2 linked regions of the Sinorhizobium meliloti genome follow. The protein of the gene in region 2 interacts with the protein of the main gene of each other region in a pairwise test. Links are inferred from orthologs where the notes say so. Each region holds a gene or a part of one and is shown on either strand. Other genes may lie near its edges.

What was found. Proteins that work in one complex are often made in the same cells at the same time.
Region 1: the proteins of JOH52_RS09845 (region 2) and grxD interact in binary tests that used the Escherichia coli proteins (3 or more experiments, as listed by UniProt). The link is inferred for Sinorhizobium meliloti from one-to-one orthologs.

Annotation. Positions count from the first base shown.
Region 1 is NZ_JAGIOS010000001.1:3,213,137-3,216,834, forward strand. Bases 938-3,698 are described here. They hold grxD (Grx4 family monothiol glutaredoxin), read right to left. Parts: upstream 2,606-3,698; coding sequence 2,270-2,605; downstream 938-2,269. Other genes in these bases: JOH52_RS15505 (multidrug effflux MFS transporter), read right to left, coding at 938-1,928; JOH52_RS15515 (hypothetical protein), read right to left, coding at 2,770-3,012; JOH52_RS15520 (BolA/IbaG family iron-sulfur metabolism protein), read right to left, coding at 3,020-3,253; purL (phosphoribosylformylglycinamidine synthase subunit PurL), read right to left, coding at 3,379-3,698. In the rest of the region: JOH52_RS15500 (multidrug effflux MFS transporter), read right to left, coding at 1-623; more of JOH52_RS15505, read right to left, coding at 681-937. UniProt on the Escherichia coli protein: Monothiol glutaredoxin involved in the biogenesis of iron-sulfur clusters.
Region 2 is NZ_JAGIOS010000001.1:2,093,037-2,096,755, forward strand. Bases 1-2,782 are described here. They hold JOH52_RS09845 (BolA family protein), read right to left. Parts: upstream 1,642-2,782; coding sequence 1,360-1,641; downstream 1-1,359. Other genes in these bases: JOH52_RS09840 (HlyC/CorC family transporter), read left to right, coding at 1-1,083; JOH52_RS09850 (J domain-containing protein), read left to right, coding at 1,781-2,416; cobS (cobaltochelatase subunit CobS), read left to right, coding at 2,492-2,782. Also shown: more of cobS, read left to right, coding at 2,783-3,487; cobaltochelatase subunit CobT, read left to right, coding at 3,537-3,719. UniProt on the Escherichia coli protein: Transcriptional regulator that plays an important role in general stress response. Has many effects on cell morphology, cell growth and cell division. Acts by regulating the transcription of many genes, including dacA (PBP-5), dacC (PBP-6), ampC and mreB.

The sequences.
Region 1 (3,698 bases), 1.1 Mb from region 2 along the record:
CGTGTCAGCGCCCAGACAAACAGGGCGGCGCCGACGACGCCGATCAGGATGAAGATCCAGTGCCAGTCGGCATAGGCGATCACCACCTGGCCAAGTGTCGGCGCGACGATCGGCACGATCATGAAGACGATCATGACGTAGGACATGACGCGCGCCATGTCGCGGCCGCCGAAACAGTCGCGGACGATCGCCATGGTCGTGATGCGCACTGCGGCACCGCCGATCCCCTGGATGAAGCGGAGCAGGAGCAGCGTCTCGATGCTTTCGACCCAGGAGGCGGCGAACATCGACAGGCTGAAGAGCGCAAGGCCGCCAAGGAGAACGGACCGGCGCCCGAAGGCATCCGAGAGACTCCCGAAGAATATCTGGGAGAGGCCGAAGCCCAGGAAGAAGACGCCGATCACGAGTTGCGTATCGTTGGCGTTGGCAACGTCGAGCGTCTGGCCGATGCTTGGCAGAGCCGGCAGCATGCTGTCGATCGCGAGCGCAATGCTCGCGGTCATGACCGCAATGGTGACGATGAATTCGACAAGGCCCATTCCGAGGCGCGCGGCGCCCGAGGCCTGATCGGCGTGGCCCGATGATTGTTCACCGAGCGAAGACTGTTGGGAAACGGAAGTCATGTTGAAAATATCCAAAATGGACTGGGAGGAAAAATCGGTGTCCTGGAGCCAATCCGGCTAGCCGGCCGGATTGTGCGGTTTGAAGAGCTTGCCGCCCTCTGCGATCAGCACGCAGACAAGCGCGACGACGGCGACCGTGAAGAAGCCGACCGCAAGGGGCGTGACGCTGTTATTGAAGGCCTGGCCGATGAAGGCGCCGATGATTCCGCCGCCGATCGTCTGCGTGAAGCCGAGAACGGAAGAGGCGGTGCCGGCCACGTGGCCGAGCGGCTCCATCGCCATGGCGTTGAAGTTGGCGGCGATCAGCCCGAACTGGAACATGGTGGCGGCATGTAGGAGCATGAAAAGCGGCAAAGGCAGCGGCCCGATCAATGAAGCCGACATCCAGATGAAACTCGCCAGCGTGAAGCCGAGAAGTGCTGCATGCGACAATGCCCGCATCCCGAACGTCCGGACGAGTCGCGAATTGGTGAAGGAGGCGACCGCCATCATGCCGGCGAAAGCGGCGAAGACGGCCGGAAACCAGACGCCAAGACCATAGACGCCGACGAGAATCTGCTGCGCCGAGTTGATGAAACCGAAGAGAGCGCCGAGGAGGGCCGACGTCGCGAGCGTATAGAACAGCGCCAGCCGGTTCGTCAGCACGATGCGGAAGCCCGCAAGTATGGACGAGGCCGTGAAGGGGCGCCGGTTGGCGGGAGCCAAAGTCTCCCGAAGGCGCAAGGCGACCGGAAGCGCTACAGCAACCGCGAACAGAGCGATCACGACGAAGATCATGTGCCACTCGGAAAAGAGCATGATCAATTGTCCGATGCTCGGTGCGATGACCGGGACGATCATGAACACCATCATCACCAGCGACATGATCTCGGCCATCTGCCGCCCGCCATAGACATCGCGCACGATGGAAACGGTGATGACACGGGTTGCAGCCGCGCCTATGCCCTGCACAAGCCGAAGGAACAGGAGTGCCCCGAAGGTCGGTACGAACACGATCGCAAGAGCGCTGACGCCGTAAAGTGCCAGCCCGCCCAACAACGGTGCCCTTCGCCCGAAGCGATCGGACAGCGGGCCGAAGAAGAGCTGCGCGAACCCCATGCCGAGCAGGTAGGCGGTTATGACGTATTGCCGATGGTTCTCATCCGCCACGCCGAGGCTCGCGCCGATTTCCTGCAGCCCCGGCAGCATGATGTCGATCGAGATCGCGTTGATGGACATCAGCATGGCCATCAATGCAATGAACTGGACTTTCGTCAGTCCGGAGATGGTGGCGGCTTGGTCTATGGGCCTTGTCATTTCATACATCCTGCCGGCTGCAGCTTTCCTGCAGCCGGTTCTTCGCCACGCCGAGCCAGTGCGTGGCACGTTTCGCAATGATTTGGATCTGCTGAATAAACTCAGTCTTTTGTTGTGTCGGATCGAAAAGGACGCAGTACTTGCCGGTGGAAATCGGAGCAGGCCGCACCCCGGACAGGGCTGCATGCGAGACCGCGCGCCCGCTCGTCCATGGCGATTCATGATTGGCGTGAATTTCGCCGCCCGCTCATGAAGCGTATTGAAAATTAGATGCGCGGCATATTGCTTCGGAATCAAAAAAGGCGGTTACCCGCCTTTTCCGATCATCGCGAAGATGCGGTTCGGAAGTGTCAGGCGGCGCCCTTGACGGAGATACCCTGTCCCTGAAGAAGCGACTGCAACTCGCCAGCCTGGAACATTTCCCGCACGATGTCGCAACCGCCGACGAATTCGCCCTTTACATAAAGCTGCGGAATGGTCGGCCAGTTGGAATAATCCTTGATGCCCTGGCGCAGATCGGCATCGGCGAGCACGTTGATGCCCTTATAGTCGACGCCGACGTAATCCAGGATCTGCACCACCTGGCCGGAGAAACCACACTGCGGAAACTGCGGCGTTCCCTTCATGAAAAGAACGACGTCGTTGCTCTTGACCTCGTTATCGATGAAATCGTTGATTCCGCTCATCTCGTCTTCCTTCCTGCGCCGGTTTCAAGGACCGGATATCGATTAGGGTCTAGATAGCACGCATGGACGTGGTTTTCACCACCCAATCGCAAAATTATTGATGGTCCCTCAAAGTTCGGCTTCCGCACCACTCTCGGGGCGGGATGAGGCTTAGAACACGTGATCTAGGCCGAGCGGCGGCGCAGTTTGCTCCGGGAAGCCGCGGTCCGGCGACGGCTCACCTGCTTCTTTGCCGGTTTACGGAAGGCCGCCTCGACGATGTCAGCCAGTATGCCGCCTGACTTGGCTTTCCTGCTTCGCCGTTTCGCCCGCTTGGCCGCGGTTCCGGTCGCTCTGGTTTTCTTGAGGATCTCTTTCAACGCGCTGTCAACGACCCCGCTTACGAGCTCCTTGATCAGGTCGGCCATTTCCGTCTTACTCCGGCGCGCTGGTTTGAAGGGCAAGTGCATGGAGTATGCCGCCCATGTTGCCCTTCAAGGCATTGTAGACCATCTGGTGCTGCTGCACGCGCGTCTTGCCACGAAACGCTTCGGCCACGACTTCGGCGGCATAGTGGTCGCCGTCGCCGGCCAGATCACGAATCGTGACCCTTGCGCCGGGAATCCCGGCCTTGATCATGTCTTCGATATCGCCTGGTGCCATGGGCATGATACGCCAACTCCCTTGTTATTCTTGCGGCGCGGCCGCATTGCCGCCGCCCGCTATGAGCTCAAGGGAAACACGATTCAGGGGCCGAAGGCAAATGCTGTTTCGGCCACCTGCCGGCCGGCGGGTCAATTGTCCGGTGCGAGATCGCCGCCCATGTAATTGGGGAACCACGCTTCATGTGCGGAACGCAATTCATCGACGGATACGGGCCTGGCGTCTCCGAGCTGCACCGCATTCCCGCCTGTCCTGCCGATCACCGGCAGCGCAACGCCGGCGGCTTTTGCACGTGCGGCCACCGTCTCGGCCGAACCCTCGGCCACGGTTACGACATAGCGGCCCTGGTCTTCGCCGTAGAAGACCGGGATCGGGTCGTGTTCCGCAGGTGCATCGATCGTCGCGCCGATGCCGGAAGCGATGGCCATCTCGGCGACGGCGAGCGCAAGTC
Region 2 (3,719 bases):
GGCAACAACCTCGTCAACATTCTGGCCTCGTCGCTGACGACGAGCCTGCTGATCGGCCTCTTCGGCGATTCGGGCGTGGCGATCGCCACCGTCGCCATGACGGTACTGCTCGTCATCTTCTCCGAGGTCCTGCCGAAAAGCTGGGCGATCGCGTCGCCGGACCGGTTTGCGCTGGCGGTTGCGCCTTGGGTTCGCCCCTTCGTTGCCGTCGTGGGTCCGATATCCTCCCTCGTCAACGCAATTGTCAGGCGCATCCTGCACCTCTTCGGCATCAATCTTTCTTCCGACCTGCCGATGCTCACCGCGCATGAGGAACTGCGCGGCGCGGTCAATCTGCTCCACCGCGAAGGGTCGGTCATCAAGGCGGACCGCGACCGGCTCGGCGGGGTGCTCGATCTCGGCGAACTCGAAGTTTCCGACGTCATGATCCACCGGACCGGCATGCGGGCGATCAATGCGGATGATCCGCCCCAGACCTGCGTGCGCGAGATCCTCGAAAGTCCGTTTACACGCCTGCCGTTGTGGCGCGGCTCGGCCGACAACATCATCGGCGTCGTCCATTCCAAGGACCTGCTCCGGGCGCTCGCGGAGCCGAATGTGGAGCCCGAGACGCTCGATATCGTCAAGATTGCGCAGAAACCCTGGTTCGTTCCGGATTCGACCAATCTCAAAGACCAGCTCAACGCCTTCCTGCGCCGCAAGCTGCATCTTGCGATCGTGGTCGACGAATACGGCCAGGTGCAGGGGCTCGTCACGCTGGAGGATATTCTCGAAGAGATCGTCGGCGACATTGCCGACGAGCACGACATCGACATCCAGGGCGTACGTCAGGAGGCCGATGGTTCGATCGTCGTCGATGGTTCCGTGCCGATCCGTGACCTCAACCGGGCGCTGGACTGGTCGTTGCCGGACGAGGAGGCGACGACGGTTGCCGGCCTCGTGATCCATGAATCGAAGAGCATTCCGGAGGAACGGCAGGCCTTCACGTTCTACGGCAAGCGTTTTACCGTGATGAAGCGGGTGAAGAACCGGATCACCAAGCTGCGCATCCGCGCGGCCGAGGACGAGGGGCAGGTGGGTTAGGACCTGTGGACACTTATGGATAGGGGTTTGATTTCGCACAAATCGGTCAATGCCAAGGATTTTTCCGCAGCAAAGGGTTGTCCCCTTTGCAAGGGAAAAGCCGCCGGCAGTGGGCGATTTGTGCAAAACCCTTCGGGCGGCCCATATTGCGGTGCCTTGTCGCGAAAAATCCGGCTTGCAGGCGGACGGCCTGCGGCGCCGGATTTTCCACGAAAGTCCCTCGCAATTTGGGCCGTCAAATCCCTATCCATAAGTGTCCACAGGTCCTAGGGCAGTTCACCAGCGCGTCGCTTCCCCTGGCGCAGCCGGTTCCACCGCCAAGGCATGGAGGCCGGCATCGAGCTCCGGCTTCAGCAGATCGTTTATGGCGCGGTGGCGCGCCACACGGCTCATGCCGGTAAAGGCGCTCGAAACGATGCGAACGCGCATATGCGTTTCGCCGCCGCCGTCGAATTCCGGCTGGTGACCGGCATGCTGGTCGCTCTCATTGATCACCATCAGCCGCTCGGGGTGGAAGGCTTGCGTGAGCTTCTCTTCGATGCGGCGTTGCAGCGACATGTCTTCAGTCCCATTTCCCTGTTTTGCTGCAAGGGGCGGAGCCAGGCGGCAGCATCTCCCATGCAATGCAAAATGCCCGCACAAAGCCAGTAACATTCCGTTTTGTCAATTCTTGTTGTGGCCCTCTGCAAACCCCATAATGTGCGTCATGAAGCTCGATTCAAAATATTTCGACCGCATCCGAACGCGCCCCCGGGGTCAAGCGCGCGTGGAGCCGTCTGCGCCGGTGTGCCAATGGGATGGCTGCGACAAGACGGCAGTTCATCGGGCACCCGTCGGGCGCAATGCCGAGGGCGAGTATTTCATGTTCTGCTTCGAGCATGTGAAGGAGTACAACAAGGGCTACAACTATTTTTCCGGCCTCTCCGACACCGAGATCGCCCGCTACCAGAAGGAAGCGGTGACCGGCCATCGTCCGACCTGGACGGTCGGTGTCAACAAGAGCGCCCGCAACGGCCCGACACAGTCGCAGATGCGCTCCGGCACCGCGGGCGCACAGGCGCGCATGCGCGATCCTTTCGGATTTTTCAACGAGGCGCGCGCCCGCCAGGCGCGGCACGAGCCGCGCCTGCGCAAGCTGAAGACGCTCGAGGCGAAGGCCTTCGAGACGCTGGGGCTCGCGGCCTCGGCGACGACCGCCGACATCAAGGCGGCATACAAGGAGCTCGTCAAGAAGCACCACCCCGACGCAAATGGCGGAGACAGGGGGTCGGAAGACCGCTTTCGGGCGGTTATTCAAGCCTACCAATTGTTAAAACAGGCTGGTTTCTGCTAACAACCCGGATTATGACAGAAGCACACTTTGCAGGCGAATGCGCGGGTGCCGGCGGGCGTCCGCTCTGGAGTTATGATGAGCAAGATTGACCTCGATATTTCCAACCTCCCCGACACGACGGTCTCTGTCCGGGAGGCTTTCGGCATCGACACGGATTTGCGTGTTCCGGCCTATTCGAAGGGCGATGCCTATGTGCCCGAAATCGACCCGGACTACCTCTTCGATCGTGAGACGACGCTCGCCATTCTCGCCGGCTTCGCCCACAACCGGCGCGTGATGGTTTCCGGTTATCACGGCACCGGCAAGTCGACCCATATCGAGCAGGTCGCGGCGCGGCTCAACTGGCCATGCGTGCGCGTCAACCTCGACAGCCATGTCAGCCGCATCGATCTGGTCGGCAAGGACGCGATCGTCGTCAAGGACGGGCTTCAGGTGACCGAGTTCAAGGACGGCATCCTGCCCTGGGCCTATCAGCACAATGTCGCGCTCGTCTTCGACGAATACGATGCCGGCCGGCCCGACGTCATGTTCGTGATCCAGCGCGTGCTGGAGTCCTCCGGCCGCCTGACGCTGCTCGACCAGAGCCGCGTCATCCGCCCGCATCCGGCCTTCCGATTGTTTGCGACGGCAAACACCGTCGGTCTCGGCGACACGACCGGCCTCTATCACGGTACGCAGCAGATCAACCAGGCCCAGATGGACCGCTGGTCGATCGTGACGGCGCTCAATTACCTGCCGCACGACAAGGAAGTCGATATCGTTTCCGCCAAGGTCAAGGGCTTCGTTGCCGACAAGGGCCGCGAGACGGTCTCCAAGATGGTCCGCGTCGCCGACCTGACGCGTGCCGCCTTCATCAACGGCGACCTGTCGACCGTCATGAGCCCGCGCACGGTCATCACCTGGGCCGAGAACGCCTATATCTTCGGCGATATCGCCTTTGCGTTCCGCGTGACTTTCCTCAACAAGTGCGACGAGCTGGAGCGGGCGCTGGTCGCCGAGCATTATCAGCGCGCCTTCGGCGTCGAACTCAAGGAGAGCGCTGCCAACATCGTGCTGGAAGCGACCGCCTGAAAATCGATGTGCTCGCATAACGGCCGATCCGGTTGAAGAAGGAATTGTCGTGAGTTCGAATTCCAAGGCGAAACCGACTACGAGGGAAAACGCCGCCGAACCGTTCAAGCGGGCGCTTTCCGGCTGCATCCGGTCGATCGCCGGCGATGCGGAGCTGGAGGTCGCTTTCGCCAATGAGCGGCCGGGAATGACAGCCGAACGCATCCGGCTGCCGGAGCTCTCCAAGCGCCCG